4 regions of the Bradyrhizobium sp. 521_C7_N1_3 genome follow, and region 1 is predicted to be linked to each of the others. Evidence: predicted binding sites of a transcription regulator. Region 1 holds the regulator's gene; each other region holds the start of a gene.
What was found. Region 1 encodes PhoB, which activates phosphate uptake and scavenging genes when phosphate is short. Its sites were predicted from a motif close to TGTCATNNANCTGTCAT; they were not measured.

Region 1 (3,853 bases):
GGCGGCCTGCGCAACGCCATCGTCGGTTCGATCATCATGACCGTGCTCGGCGTCGGTATCGGCGCGCCGCTCGGCCTGTTTGCCGGCACCTATCTTGCCGAGTACGGCCGCAACGATCGCCTGACCTCGGTGATCCGCTTCATCAACGACATCCTCCTGTCGGCGCCCTCGATCATCATCGGCCTGTTCATCTATGGTGCGGTGGTGGTGCCGATGCGCGGCTTCTCGGCGATCGCAGGCGCGCTCGCACTCGCGGTCATCGTCATCCCGGTGGTGCTGCGCACCACCGAGGACATGTTGCTGCTGGTGCCGAACGCGCTGCGTGAGGCGGCGTCCGCGCTCGGCCTGCCGCGCTCGCTGGTGATCAAGCGCATCGCTTATCGTGCCGCGCGTTCCGGCCTCATCACCGGCGTGCTGCTCGCGACCGCCCGCGTCGCCGGCGAGACCGCGCCGCTCCTCTTTACTGCGCTGTCGAACCAGTTCTTCAGCCTCGGCCTGAACAAGACGATGGCGAACCTGCCGGTCACCATCAACAACTTCGTCCAGAGCCCCTACGCCTATTGGAAGCAGCTCGCCTGGAGCGGCGCGCTGCTGATCACGATTACCGTGCTTGCCCTGAACATTGGCGCGCGCATCCTTGGCGCCGAGAGGACCGCAAAATGAGTGAGCTTTCCGTATCGATGAGCGCGGCCGGTGGTTTGCCGCAGGCGCCGGTGTTGCCCGAGGCTCCGGCCAAGGTGACGGTGCGCAACCTGAACTTCTATTATGGCGAGCACCACGCGCTGAAGAACATCAATCTGGCGCTCGGGACCAACCGAGTCACGGCGTTCATCGGCCCGTCGGGCTGCGGCAAGTCCACCCTGCTGCGCATCTTCAACCGGATGTACGATCTCTATCCGGGCCAGCGCGTCACCGGTCAGCTCATGCTCGACCAGACCAACATCCTCGACCCCAAGCTGGACCTCAATCTGCTGCGCGCCCGCGTCGGCATGGTGTTCCAGAAGCCGACGCCGTTCCCGATGACGATCTACGAGAACATCGCCTTCGGCATCCGTCTCTACGAGAAGATCTCGAAGTCCGAGATGGACGACCGCGTCGAGAAGGCGCTGCGCGGCGGCGCGCTGTGGAACGAGGTCAAGGACAAGCTCAACGCCTCCGGCCTGTCGCTCTCCGGCGGCCAGCAGCAGCGCCTCTGCATCGCCCGCACGGTCGCGGTGCGGCCCGAGGTGATCCTGTTCGACGAGCCCTGCTCGGCGCTCGACCCGATCTCGACCGCCAAGGTCGAGGAGCTGATCCAGGAGCTGTCCGAGAACTACACGATCGCGATCGTCACCCACAACATGCAGCAGGCGGCGCGCGTCTCCGACAAGACCGCCTTCATGTATCTCGGCGAGCTGATCGAGTTCGACGACACCAGCAAGATCTTCACGTCGCCGACCGACCGGCGCACGCAGGATTACATCACCGGCCGGTTCGGCTGAGGAGACGGAACATGGGTTCTGAACATACCGCAAAGGCCTTCGACACCGACCTCCAGGAGCTCACGCGCCTGGTCGCCGAGATGGGCGGCATCGCCGAGCGCATGATCGTCGACTCCGTCGACGCCCTGATCCGCCGCGACGTCGCGCTCGGCCAGCGCGTCGTGACCATCGATGCCGAGCTCGACGCGCTCCAGAAGAAGATCGAGGAGCGCGCCGTGCTCACCATCGCGCGCCGCCAGCCGATGGCGGTGGATCTGCGCGAAATCGTCGGCGCCATGCGCGTCGCGACCGATCTCGAGCGGATCGGCGACCTCGCCAAGAACATGGGCAAGCGCGTTGCGGCGCTGGAGACCGATTTCCACCCGCTCAAGCTGTTCCGCGGCCTGGAGCACATGACCGACCTCGTGCAGCAGCAGGTCAAGTCGGTGCTGGACGCCTATGCCGCGCACGATCTGCCCGCGGCGATGGCGGTGTGGAAGGGCGACGAGGAAGTCGACGCCATCTGCACCTCGCTGTTCCGCGAGCTGCTCACCTACATGATGGAGGATCCGCGCAACATCTCGTTCTGTATCCACCTGATGTTCTGCGCCAAGAACATCGAGCGCATCGGTGACCACGCCACCAACATTGCCGAGACCGTGTTCTACATGATCGAGGGCCAGGCGATCACCGACAAGCGGCCGAAGGGCGACATGACGACCTTCGCCACGACGGTCCCGAACACTTAAGGAGCGACGACACCATGGGCGCACGCATTATGGTGGTTGAGGACGAGGAAGCTCTCACCGAGCTTCTCCGCTACAACCTCGAAGGCGACGGCTATGACGTCGAGACGGTGATGCGCGGCGACGACGCCGACACCCGCCTCAAGGAGCACATCCCCGATTTGATCGTGCTCGACTGGATGCTGCCGGGCCTCTCCGGCATCGAGCTGTGCCGGCGGCTGCGCACCCGGCCCGAGACCAAGCAGCTCCCGATCATCATGCTCACCGCGCGCGGCGAGGAGAGCGAGCGGGTGCGGGGTCTTGCGACCGGCGCCGACGACTACATCGTCAAGCCGTTCTCGGTGCCGGAGCTGCTGGCACGCGTGAAGGGCCTGCTCAGGCGCGCCAGCCCGGAGCGGCTCGCCACCGTGCTCGCCTATGGCGACATCGAGCTCGACCGCGACAAGCGCCGCGTGGCGCGCTCGGGCCGGCCGATCGATCTCGGCCCGACCGAATATCGCCTGCTGGAGTTCTTCCTGGAGCATCCCGGCCGCGTGTTCTCGCGCGAGCAGCTGCTCGACAGCGTCTGGGGCCGTGACATCTACATCGATGAGCGCACCGTCGACGTCCATATCGGCCGCCTGCGCAAGCTGCTCAATCTCGGCCGCGAGCAGGACCCGATCCGCACCGTCCGCGGCGCGGGCTACGCACTGGATGATCGCTTTGCGAAGGCGGAGCAGGCGTAAGGTCCGCTGCAAGCCGGCAAACAAAAAGCGCGCCGGGTGGCGCGCTTTTTTCTTGCTCGATCGTCCCGGCTCTGTGCCGGGACAGGGTTGTCTGGAACTGTACTCAGCGCGGACCCGGCTTCGCCGGCGCGCGCCGGCGATCGGCCGCGGGCTGATACGCCACGCGCGAGTGCTGGGCGCAGTAGGGCAGGCCGGAGAGCGCCTTGCCGCCGCAGAAGAAGAAATCCGGGCTCGAGGGATCGCCGACCGGCCAGTGGCAGGTGGCCTCGTTCAGCTCCAGCAGCGACAGCCGCTGGCTCATCGGCACGACGTTGTCGTAGGTGACCGGTTCGGCCTCGACCTCGACTTCGAAGGCTTGTGCCAGCGCGGTGTTGCCGCGTGCGATCGGGCGGGTCACCCGCATCATGTGCTGGGCGGGGCGCGCCTTGCGCGGCCGCGGCGCTGCCGATGAAGGGCTCTTGGCGCGGCCCGACAGGCCGAGCCGGTGCACTTTGCCGATTACGGCATTGCGGGTCACATTGCCGAGTTCAGCGGCGATCTGGCTGGCCGAAAGTCCGGCCTCCCAGAGCTTTTTCAGCTGCTCGACGCGATCATCCGACCAGGTCAAAACGGTCATTGCACCCTTTCCTCCGCCGGCGCCTGCCATCCTGGCGGCCGCACGGCGAATGCCTAAGCCTCGAAAAACCCGTGCCGCCAGAATCCCTTAAGGCTCGCCGGGCGCGCCAGATGCGCCCGAACGCTTACGCCGGTACATGAGGACTTAGAGGATCAGAACTGCTGCACGAGATGTCGTATCTGACAAGCCAAACGCTACAATATGGCGTGACTCACGCGCAAGAGTCCGCCGACTCGCTTCCACATGTTCCGTGGCGGAAATACGCAAAATCGCCACCGCAAGACTACGGATTCTGCGTTTCGCGAG
Region 2 (3,853 bases), 1.0 Mb from region 1:
TTGCGGAGCAAGCTCAAGGAGGCGGAGCGGCGGGTCGCGGAACTGGAGGCTGCGGCCGACACCGATTTCCTGCTCGAGATTCCGAACCGGCGCGGCTTCGAGCGCGAGCTCGCGCGCGCCATCGCCTACATGAAGCGCTACCGCGCCAGCGGCGCGCTGATCGTCCTCGACGTCGATCGCCTGAAGCCGATCAACGATTCCTTCGGCCATGCCGCCGGAGACGAGGTGCTGAAGGCGATTGCGGCCACCCTGACGCGGCAGGTCCGCGCCTCGGACGTGGTCGGCCGGCTTGGCGGCGACGAGTTCGCGCTGCTGCTCTGGAATCTCAGCGAGACCGACGCCAAGGCGAAGGCCGCGACCTTCGAGCAGGCGATCGACGAATTGTCGTTTGCCTTTCGCGGTCAGCGCGTGGCCGCGGGCGCCTCCGCAGGTGTCGCGCTGCTGGGGGCGCAGTCCGACGCAGGTCGCGCGCTGGAGGAGGCTGATGCCGCCATGTATGTACGCAAGGCGCACCGGCGGCACGAGCCGCGGATCAGGCTGGTCGGCAACTAGGGCACGATCTTCGCGACAAGCGCGGACCGCGTTGCGCGGAGATCATGCTCGAGCAACAACCATTACAGCGTGGCCAGATCTTCCGGCACGTTGCCGAATTTGCGCAGCAGCGTGGCGTCGCCGAATTCGCCGGTCATGGGATCGCCGCTGCGGCTGAACGCAACCGCGCCGATATGGCCGGCACCGTGCGCCATGATCTCGGCGCGCCGCAACGCGGCCGCCGAGCTCTGGCATTCCTCCGCGGCGCCCGCGACAGGCGATCCGTCGGCATCGATCAGGAAGGGCATTGCAACGTAGTAGGTTATATCCGACATGGCGTTGCTCCGATGTTGAACTCAGGCGGCGCTGCTGTTGCTCCGCACTTTGGTGCGTGCGGTCTCGGGAATGCAGCCGGCTGAAATCGCCGCCTGTAATTCTTCCAGCTCTGCTTCCAGATATTCGTTGGCCATGATCAGCGCCTTGATGGTGCTGCGCAGATTGCCGTCGCACATCGCGATCGCCTGGTCGCAGGCCTGTTCATAATGGCTGTTGTCGAGAAGGGCGGTTGCCGACATCTGCGTTGTCCTCGGGGGTTTCCTGGGCGTTTCCTGGGGCGGTGGGATGTCCAAATGTTCCTATTTTGTTCTTTTCGAATCAAGCGGATTCGGATGCGGCGAGCTGCCACGAAAAGGGCCTCGCGGATCAGGCGATGATGTCCGGCGTGATCTGGTCTTCGATGAACGCGATACGGTCGCGCAACAACAGCTTGCGCTTCTTCAACCGTTGTAACCGCAACAGGTCTGGGGCAGGCGATTGATGCAGCGCATCGATCGCGGCATCGAGATCTCGGTGTTCTTGCTGCAACCGGGTGAGCTCGGCTTCGAGCTCACGCTCGTCTTCATTGGTCATGTTCGCGGTGGCCGAAACCCGATGGGCGTGAGATTCAAGGCTGTGGATGCCCTGTGGAAATTATCGTCCTTGCGCGCCGTGATCGCAAGCGATCTCGGGCCGCCGCTCACCGAACTCTCGCAAGATATTTCGACGATTCGCAGCAGTGTTGCGCAAGCACGTTGATATCATGGATTTTTCCAGCGTGGTTCCTTACTCACGGTTCGTTACATATGAATTTTCAAAAATGACGCCGCGACGACGGATACATATCGACAGAACGAATCGGTGATGTACACTTGCTCGTCCGGATCGAATCCAAGGTTTCCCCCTACCGAGGAGGTTTCGAATGACAATTCAGGCACATCTGGTTGAATTGGAACGGAAGCACAAAACGCTCGAAAACGAATTGCACGAAGCTCTAGTGCACCTTTCAACAGACGACCTGCAAATTGTTGAGTTGAAGCGACGGAAGTTGATGGTCAAGGACCAGATCGAGCGCTTGAAGCACACCGGCGACACGCTCCACTAGTAACCCCCGTAACAGCGTAAAATTGGACCTACCCTTCACGCAGGGGTGAGAGCTGTTGCTCATCCCTGCCAGAAGGTGCGCGCCGTGCAAAGCTATTTGCGCGGCGTTCTTTACGCGAGCCGGTATCCACTTCGCGCGAAAACGCTCTAGATGTTGGCGAGCTCGGCGACGTGATCGGCGATCGCGAGCGATGACGTCAGTCCCGGCGATTCGATACCGAACAGGTTGATCAGGCCTTCGACGCCGTGATCGCGCGGGCCCTGCATCAGAAAATCCTGCGTGGCCACCGCCGGCGGCACGATCTTCGGGCGAATGCCTGAATAGCTCGGCATCAGCGCGCCGTCGGGCAGCGTCGGCCAGTATTTCCGGATCGCCGGATAGAAGCGCTCGGCGCGTGATGGATCGACCTCGTAATTGATCGTCTCGATCCACTCGACGTCGGGGCCGAAGCGTGCCTGCCCAGCCATGTCCAGCGTCAGATGCACGCCGAGCCCGCCTGGCTCGGGCACCGGATAGATCAGGTGCGAGAACGGTGCCCTGGCGTTGCAGCTGAAATAGTTCCCCTTGGCGAGATAGGCCGGCGGAATCCGGTCGATCGGCATGCCGTCGATGTGGCGTGCGACCGTTGTCGCCGAGAGCCCGGCGGCGTTGACGAGCAGGCCGCATTGCAGCGTCATCGGCGCTTCGCCGCCGGCCTCGATCTCGATCACATCGCCGGCTGCCTTGGCACGGATCAGCGGGGTGTGAAACGCAAAGGCGGCGCCGGCCGCCTCGGCCTCGCCGCGCAGCGAGAGCATGTAGGCGTGGCTGTCGATGATGCCGGTCGATGGCGAGAGCAGCGCGGCATCGCAGGCGAGCGCCGGCTCCAGCGCGCGCGCGGCCTCGCCCGTGAGCAGCTGCATGTCGAGCACGCCGTTGGCCTCGGCATGCGCCTTGATCGATTGCAGCTTCTCGGTCTCCTTGGCGCTGGTCGCGACGATCAGCTTGCCGCAGTTCTTGTGCGGGATGCCGCGCTCGCCGCAGTAGCGGTACAGCGCGTGTTTGCCGCTGACGCACATGCGCGCCATCCAGCTGCCGGCTCGGTAATAGATCCCGGCATGGATCACCTCGCTGTTGCGCGAGGAGGTGATGGTGCCGATGGCCTCGGCTTCCTCGAGCACGATCACCTCGCGCCCGGCCTGGGCAAGCTTTCGAGCCACCGCGAGCCCGACCACGCCGGCTCCAATGACGACGCAGTCGACCCTATCCATGGTTGTTCAGTGTGTCCGTTGAAAGCATCGGTGGCATCAGGCCCGAGAACCACGGCGCGGGGCCATTTTCCATTAAGGAAGCATTTATCATGTCAGGGCAATTGCCGTATTTGGCGTCACATTTTTCTGTTGCGCGTACAGGCGTTTACCCGATCCAAACCCGTGAAGCCAGACAATCCGACGTTGAAAGCGCGGGTGGCTGATGGCTGAGAAGAACTGGCACGTGGGCAGCACGCTACCGATTGCTGTGCAGGCCGTCGTGTGCCTGGCCAGCGCGGTCGCGCCTGCGCGCGCCTTTGCGCTCTCGGACAGCTTCGCGCCGCCGAGCTATCTCGGCAAGCTCGATCCCAACATGGTCTGGGAAGCGCTGATCGGCGGCATCGTCGTCTGTGCGTTCCTGGCCGCCATCGCGCTGTGGATCCATTCCTCGCTGCGCCGCACCAAGCGCTTGCAGCTGCGGCGCAACGCCTTCGTCTCCTCCGCCATGAACAATCTCAACCAGGGCGTGGTGATGACGGATGCGCAACGACGCATCATGTTCTGCAACGACCGCTATCTCGAGATCTACGGCCTGACGCGCTCGGATCTGTGGACCGGCATGACCGGCTACGACATCCTCGAGCTGCGTCGGCAGCGCGGGGTCCTCGCCGTC
Region 3 (3,853 bases), 4.7 Mb from region 1:
AAAGGCTCCTCGCCCTTCGTGGCCTTCATACGCGTCGAGGACCCGTCCGGCAACAATTGCCAGCTCTGCTCATTGTCCTTCAGATTCGCGACCATGATCTGTTCGAGAACCTGCTGATGCACCGTGGGATTTTGCAGCGGACACAGCACCTCGACGCGGCGGTCGAGGTTGCGCGGCATCATGTCTGCCGAGGAGATATACACAGCCGCTTTCGCGCTCGGCAGGCCCTGGCCCATGCCGAAACAGTAGATTCGGCCGTGTTCCAGGAAGCGCCCGATGATCGACTTGACGCGGATGTTCTCCGACAGGCCTGGGATGCCGGGCCTGAGGCAGCAGATCCCGCGCACGACGAGCTCGACTTGGACGCCGGCTTGCGAGGCCTCGTAGAGCGCGTCGATGATGTCAGGGTCGACCAGCGCATTCATCTTCATCCAGACCGCGCCGGGGCGGCCATGCCGCGCATGCGCGGTCTCGCCCTGGATGTGCTCGATGATGCGCTTGCGCAACGTCAGCGGCGACACCGCCATCTTTTCCAGATCGCTCGGCGCGGCATAACCGGTGATGAAGTTGAACACGCGCGCGGCGTCGCGGCCGATGGTCGGATCCGAGGTGAAGTAGGAGAGGTCGGTGTAGATGCGTGCGGTGACGGGGTGATAATTGCCGGTGCCGGTGTGGACGTAAGTGGTGAGGCCGCCGCCCTCGCGGCGCACCACCATCGAGAGCTTCGCGTGCGTCTTCAGTTCGAGGAAGCCGTAGACGACCTGCACGCCGGCGCGTTCTAGGTCGCGCGCCCAGCGGATGTTGGCCTCCTCGTCGAAGCGCGCCTTCAATTCGATCAACGCGGTGACGGACTTGCCGGCTTCGGCGGCTTCCGCCAGCGTGCGCACGATCGGGGAGTTGTTGGAGGTGCGGTAGAGCGTCTGCTTGATCGCGACGACATCGGGATCGCGGGCGGCCTGCTGCAGGAACTGCACGACCACGTCGAAGGATTCATAGGGATGATGGACGACGAGGTCCTTCTGCCGGATCGCGGCGAAGATGTCGCCGCCATGCTCGCGCACGCGCTCGGGATGGCGCGGCACGTAAGGGGTGAATTCGAGATCGGGCCGGTCGAGGCGGGTGAGCTGCGAAAGCTCGTTCATGGCGAGCACGCCGTCGACCAGGAAGACCTCGTCGTCGGCGGCCGACAGCGCATGCTGCACGAAGCTGCGCAGCTCCTCCGGCATCTTGGCGTCGATCTCTAGCCGGATCACCGACCCGCGGCGGCGGCGCTTCAGTGCGGTCTCGAACAGGCGGACGAGGTCTTCGGCCTCCTCCTCGATTTCAAGCTCGGAGTCGCGGATGATGCGGAAGGCGCCCTGGCCGTGGAGATTGTAGCCGGGGAACAGGCGGTTGATGAACAGCCCGGTCGCCTGCTCGAGCGAGATCAGCCGGACGACCTTGCCCTCGGCCGGCAACCGGATGAAGCGGTCGATCTTGCCGGGCATGCGGATCAGAGCGTTCATCTGCTTGCCGTCGGCGGCGCGCGTGAGCTGGAGCGCGATGGTGAAGCCGAGGCTCGGAATGAACGGGAAGGGGTGGGCAGGATCGATCGCGAGCGGGGTCAGCAGCGGGAACACGTTGTTGAGGAAGTAGTCCTCGATCCAGGTCCGTTCCGCCTTGGTGACGTCCTTGCCGTCGACCAGTGCGATGCCGACGTCGGCCAGCGTGCTGCGCAGGTCGCGCCAGATCGCCTGCTGGTCGGAGGCGAGCTGTGAGACGGTGCGGTTGATCAGCGCGAGCTGCTCGGACGGCGTCAGGCCATCGGGGGCGCGCTCGGCAATGCCTTCGCGCACCTGGGCCTTGATGCCGGCGACGCGAACCATGAAGAACTCGTCGAGGTTATTCGCTGAAATCGACAGGAATCGCACCCGCTCCAGCATGGGGTGGCTGGGATTGACCGCTTCCTCCAGGACGCGGCGGTTGAAGTGCAGCCAGGAGAGCTCGCGATTGATGAAGCGCTCGGGGCTTGAGGCAATCGCCGGCAGCCCCTCGATCTCCGGGGCTTTTTCTTTGATTTCAACGGCTTGCGCAGAGTCCATCAGAAGTCGATCCATCCAGTTCGCCCCAATTTGCGACTTATGCGCAAAACCGGCGGGAGCATGTGTTAGTCCGATGACGTTTCGATGACATTGATGTTCCGCCGTTGCGCCGCGTCAAGCGGCCTTGGAGCCAGCGTGGAGGGGTCAGGCGTCCCGAAGCAGCTCGGCGGCCAGCGCCCGCGTGACGGGGCGACCGAGGCGCAGGGCCTCGCTGTCGAGCAGCTGTACAGCCTCCCGTGCGGCCGCCGAGGACCGCTCCAGGCGGGTGGCGAGGTAGCTGACCACGCTCTCATCCACGGTGAGCTGGCGGTCGGCGCAGAACTTGACGATCAGACCGCGGAAGAGCTGGTCGTCGGGCGGCAGCAGCGAGATCACAGGCACCGCACGCAACCGCGACCGCAGGTCGCGCAGCTCGATCTCGAGCGACGCCGGTACCTCGCGGCCGGTGAAGAGCACGTAGGCCCCATCCTCGCGGGCGAGGTTCATCAGATGAAACAGGGCCCGCTCGTCGAACTCCTTTGCCTTGAGGTCCTCGACCACCAGCGCGCCGGTGGCGAGCGCTCCCGGGACGTTTTCGGCGGTCAGCCCATTGGCTGTGGTCGACCGGGCGCCGGAAGCCTCGGCCCAGATCGCGGCGAGATGGCTCTTGCCGCTTCCTTCCGGGCCGGCCAGCCACATGATCCGGTTCGGCCATTCAGGCCAGGCATCGATGAGGGCAAGACCGGCTTCGTTGGCGGGGCCTTCGAGAAAATTGTCCCGGCTGAGGCTTTCCGCGTGCGGAAGCGAGAATGCCAGTTGTCGGGGATGAACGCGGCCTGCCACGCTTGCTGTGCTCCGTGCCGGCACGCCGGCTTCGTTTGAAGAGATTCGACGTCATCGAGCGGGAGTTGGCCTTTTGCGGGGCCGCATCCCGGTTCATTTGGCCTCGATCGTGCTACTTGGCTTCGATCGTACTCATGTGCCGCAGCCACTCGACGAGATAGAGCGACACGGACGAGAGCGTGAAGATCGTGACGAGGCCCATCAGGATCATATCATAGGGCGCCGGTTTGAAGCCGAAGGCGAGGGAGGCCAGCACCAGCGCCGCATAGGCCACCTGGGCGGCGGTGTTGAGCTTCGACACCTTTGACGGCTTCATCTCGACCGGCTTGTCGAACAGCCAGGACACGATCACGGCGGCGACGATCATGATGTCGCGCGAGACCACCAGGATCACGATCCAACGGGGAATGTCGCCCCAGATGCCGAGCGACAGGTAGATCGACACCAGCAGGGCCTTGTCGGCGAGCGGATCGAGCAGGGCGCCGAGCTCGCTGGTCATGTTGAAGCGCTTGGCGAGGAAGCCGTCGACCGCGTCGCTGATGCCGGCGATGAGGAAGACGGCGAACGCCACCTCCATTTGGCTCGACACGATGGCCCAGACGATGATCGGGACCAGCATGATGCGGCCCAGTGTAATGATATTCGGAATACTCACGCGGCGCTTCCTGGCACCCGGCCTGACCTCGAATCCGGCCCGTTTGAAGGCTGAACCGGTTGATATCTACATAGTATAGGGCGGGGCGCCACGCTTGCCATTGCGCGTCCCCGGAATTCGACGTAACCAGCCGCAAACCCACTGGAAATCGGGCATGACCGACCGCAAAAACGGCCTCACTTACGCCGATTCAGGCGTCGATATCGACGCGGGCAACCGCTTGGTCGATCTGATCAAGCCGATGGTGCGCGCCACCGCGCGGCCCGGCGCCGACGCCGAGATCGGCGGATTCGGC
Region 4 (3,853 bases), 4.0 Mb from region 1:
ACCGGAAGCTGAAGCGGTTCGAGCTGAAGCACTGAGGGCGCTTGCCTCGCCCGTGACTGTCGCAGAACTGCGACAGGTTACCCCGGCCATCGCTCCCGCCCGGGCTGACAGGAAAACGCTCCCGCGACATCGTCGGCGCAAGTCGTGAACACGCGGCGAATTGCGCAAACAGCAAACATCGGGAGCGATCAATGAACAAGGTGGAATTCCTCGGCGTCACCCAGGTTCCATTTGCCGAACGCTATGACAATTTCATCGGCGGCAAATTCGTCGCGCCAATCTCCGGCAAGTACTTTGACAACGCCTCGCCGGTGAACGGCCAGATCGTCTGCAAGATTGCGCGTTCCGATGCGCAGGACGTCGAGGCCGCCCTCGATGCGGCGCATGCCGCCAAGGCCGCCTGGGGACGCACCAGCGTCGCCGAGCGCGCCGCGATCCTGAACCGGATCGCCGACCGGATGGAAGAGAATCTGGAGCGCCTTGCGATTGCCGAGACCTGGGACAACGGCAAGCCGATCCGCGAGACCCGCGCCGCCGACCTGCCACTCGCGATCGATCATTTCCGCTATTTCGCCGGCGTGGTGCGTGCACAGGAGGGCTCGATCGGCGAGATCGACCACGACACCATCGCCTATCATTTCCACGAACCGCTCGGCGTGGTCGGCCAGATCATCCCCTGGAACTTCCCGCTGCTGATGGCGTGCTGGAAGCTCGCGCCGGCGCTCGCCGCCGGTAATTGCGTCGTGCTCAAGCCGGCCGAGCAGACCCCGGCCTCGATCATGGTCTGGGCCGAGATCATCGGCGACCTCCTGCCGCCCGGCGTCCTCAACATCGTCAACGGCTTTGGCCTCGAAGCTGGCAAGCCGCTCGCATCCAGCCCGCGGATCGCGAAAATCGCCTTCACCGGCGAGACCACGACGGGCCGGCTGATCATGCAATATGCCAGCCAGAACCTGATCCCGGTCACGCTCGAGCTCGGCGGCAAGTCGCCGAACATCTTCTTCAACGACGTCACCGCCGAGGACGACGACTTCTTCGACAAGGCGATCGAAGGTTTTGTGATGTTCGCGCTGAACCAGGGCGAGGTCTGCACCTGTCCGAGCCGGGCGCTGGTCCACGCCGACATCTACGACCGCTTCATGGAGCGGGCATTGGAGCGCGTCGCCGCGATCAAGCAGGGCGATCCGCGTGCGGCCGACACCATGATCGGCGCGCAGGCATCCAGCGAGCAGCTCGCCAAGATCCTCTCCTATATCGACATCGGCAAGCAGGAGGGTGCCAGGGTGCTGGCCGGCGGCGGTCGTGCCGAGCTCGGGGGCGATCTGTCCGGCGGCTTCTACGTCCAGCCGACGGTGTTCGAGGGCCACAACAAGATGCGAATCTTCCAGGAGGAGATCTTTGGTCCCGTCGTCTCGGTCACGACCTTCAAGACCGATGACGAAGCGCTCGCGATCGCCAACGACACGCTCTACGGCCTGGGAGCCGGCGTCTGGAGTCGCGATGCCAACCGCTGCTACCGCTTCGGCCGGGCCATCCAGGCCGGCCGGGTCTGGACCAACTGCTACCATGCGTATCCTGCGCATGCCGCGTTCGGCGGCTACAAGCAATCGGGCGTCGGTCGCGAGACCCACAAGATGATGCTCGATCACTACCAGCAGACCAAGAATCTCCTGGTCAGCTACAGCCCGAAGAAGCTTGGCTTCTTCTGATCGGGCAAGATCTGATTGAGTAGGAGAGGGCGGAGCAACCTTGCGCCGCCCTCTCCGTCGTCATCCGTCTGTCAGAGTCTTGAGACAATACGACAGCGCCGACCGTATTCGGTTCGGCGCCCGCGGCATTCGAAGCGATGCCGGGCAAAGACGGAGGCTTGGTGATGCGGAACAGTCGTTCAGGACGGACAATGGGTGTCGCAGCGGTGCTGTTCGGCGCGGCGGTGCTGCCGCTGTCGATGGCCCTTGCACAGTCCGGCCCGGCGCCAGCCGGCGCCAAGCCCTTCCTGACCGTCGATGGAAAGGCGCCGCTGGTCCTTGGCCATCGCGGCCTGCCGGGCCTGGTACCAGAAGAGACCGAGGCGTCGTACGACCTCGCCGCGGCACTCGGGACCGATGCGCTCGAAGAGGATTTGCACCTGACCAAGGATTGCGTTCTGGTCGTGCGTCATAACCCCTGGCTGAGCGACAACACCAACATTGTCGAGGTGGCAAAGACCAATGCGGCCGTCGCCGCCCGCAAGCGCACCGTGCCCGGTGTGCGCGTCAAGGCCCCGTCGGCCACCGGCGTGCCTGCCGATTACCTGACGGATCTCAGCGACCCGGCCGATCCCAAATCGGTGCTGAAGTCGCTGATCGTCGACGGCGAGGATCATACCAACGATTGGTCGATCAGCGATTTCACCATGGCCGAGCTGAAGCAATGGATCGGCGGCACCACCTATGACGCGGCCAACGAGCGGCCGAAAGTCTTCAACGGCAAGCTCCCGATCATCAGCTTCCAGGACGTCATCGACATCGCCAAGGTCAAGAGCAAGGAGACCGGGCGGTCCATCCTCGTCTATCCCGAAACCAAGAACCCGACCTGGAACAATGCCCAGGCGATCGCCAATGGCTGCGGCGCGGCCGGCAGCCGTCCGCTCGAAGATGCCCTGATCAAGATCATTGGCGATAACGGCCTCAATACCAAGGACGCTCCGATTCTGGTCCAGAGCTTCGAACCTGGCAGCCTGAAATATATGCGCAGCCACGGCCTCCAGGCGCGGCAGGTCCAGCTCGTCGACGGCAACGGAATCGACTTCAAAACCGGCAAGGTTCTCCTCAACAACATCACGAATTCGCGCCCGTTCGACTGGACCGTTGCGGGCGATGCGCGCTTGTACGATGCGATGCTGACGCCCGAGGGGCTTGCCGAGATCAAGACCTATGCCGAGGGCATCGGTCCGTGGAAGGCCTACATCGTTCCGCTCAAGATCGCGCCGTGGAAGGACACTAACGCCGATGGCACGCCCTACAAGGGATCGACGCCGGAGGCTTCGACGCAGGACGCGACCAGCCTCGTCGCGGACGCGCACAAGCTCGGTCTTTTCGTCCATGTCTTCACTTTTCGGAACGAGAAGAAATATCTCGCCGCCGACTATCGCGGCGACCCGAGCCTTGAATATCTCAAATTCTACCGGCTCGGTGTCGATGGGGTCTTCAGCGACTTCACGCATACCGGCGTTGCCGCCCGCTCAGCGTATTTGCGCGAGTTGGGCTGGTAAGGCTGGCACGGCGAATCGGACGCGCGTGGGATTTCGGATACAAAACACCGCGTCCGATTTCTCTGCGTTGGCGGCTCACGCTCCCTTCGCTGACCGGTGAGCTAAAGTTGCCCGATCGGCGCCAAAGGTTTTGCAAAGTTTCGGCCACGTTGCAGTGCGGCATAATGAAAGTCGAGCCATGCCGCCGCGGTCCTTTCCAAGGGCGTTTGACTTGGGTTAGAGAGGGCTGAAGTTTTCTCTGACCCGGAATTCCCATGGCCGCACCCAAGAAAGCCGCCGCAAGCACTCCACAAGACAAGACCGACGGCGGTTCGCCCCCGGAATTCACCAGAGAGCAGGAGCTCAAAGCGCTCCGCGACATGCTCCTGATCCGGCGGTTCGAGGAAAAGGCCGGCCAGCTCTACGGCATGGGCGCGATCGGCGGCTTCTGCCACCTCTATATCGGCCAGGAGGCCGTGGTGGTCGGCATGCAGATGGCCCTGAAGCAGGGCGATCAGGTCATCACCGGCTATCGCGATCACGGTCATATGCTTGCCACCGGCATGGAGGCCAACGGCGTCATGGCCGAGCTCACCGGCCGGCGCGGTGGCTATTCCAAGG

Region 2: AB7008_RS41885 (YdcH family protein) is a predicted target of PhoB. The motif match lies at 1,667-1,683, and genes of this name have one in related genera.
Region 3: AB7008_RS23875 (RNA degradosome polyphosphate kinase) is a predicted target of PhoB. The motif match lies at 2,155-2,171, and genes of this name have one in related genera.
Region 4: AB7008_RS27635 (glycerophosphodiester phosphodiesterase family protein) is a predicted target of PhoB. The motif match lies at 1,768-1,784, and genes of this name have one in related genera.

The regions. Positions count from the first base shown of each region.
Region 1 is NZ_CP197232.1:9,888,011-9,891,863, reverse strand. It holds gene pstA (phosphate ABC transporter permease PstA) at 1-663, shown strand, start outside; gene pstB (phosphate ABC transporter ATP-binding protein PstB) at 660-1,481, shown strand; gene phoU (phosphate signaling complex protein PhoU) at 1,493-2,209, shown strand; gene phoB (phosphate regulon transcriptional regulator PhoB) at 2,224-2,931, shown strand; gene AB7008_RS46975 (GcrA family cell cycle regulator) at 3,035-3,547, opposite strand.
Region 2 is NZ_CP197232.1:8,854,685-8,858,537, reverse strand. It holds gene AB7008_RS41905 (GGDEF domain-containing protein) at 1-552, shown strand, start outside; gene AB7008_RS41900 (hypothetical protein) at 615-866, opposite strand; gene AB7008_RS41895 (hypothetical protein) at 888-1,106, opposite strand; gene AB7008_RS41890 (YdcH family protein) at 1,234-1,440, opposite strand; gene AB7008_RS41885 (YdcH family protein) at 1,769-1,951, shown strand; gene AB7008_RS41880 (NAD(P)/FAD-dependent oxidoreductase) at 2,098-3,201, opposite strand; gene AB7008_RS41875 (sensor domain-containing protein) at 3,404-3,853, shown strand, end outside.
Region 3 is NZ_CP197232.1:5,168,976-5,172,828, forward strand. It holds gene AB7008_RS23875 (RNA degradosome polyphosphate kinase) at 1-2,081, opposite strand, end outside; gene AB7008_RS23880 (DnaA ATPase domain-containing protein) at 2,226-2,903, opposite strand; gene AB7008_RS23885 (CDP-alcohol phosphatidyltransferase family protein) at 3,016-3,558, opposite strand; gene purM (phosphoribosylformylglycinamidine cyclo-ligase) at 3,713-3,853, shown strand, end outside.
Region 4 is NZ_CP197232.1:5,932,888-5,936,740, reverse strand. It holds gene AB7008_RS27645 (GAF domain-containing protein) at 1-35, shown strand, start outside; gene adh (aldehyde dehydrogenase) at 192-1,709, shown strand; gene AB7008_RS27635 (glycerophosphodiester phosphodiesterase family protein) at 1,901-3,253, shown strand; gene pdhA (pyruvate dehydrogenase (acetyl-transferring) E1 component subunit alpha) at 3,508-3,853, shown strand, end outside.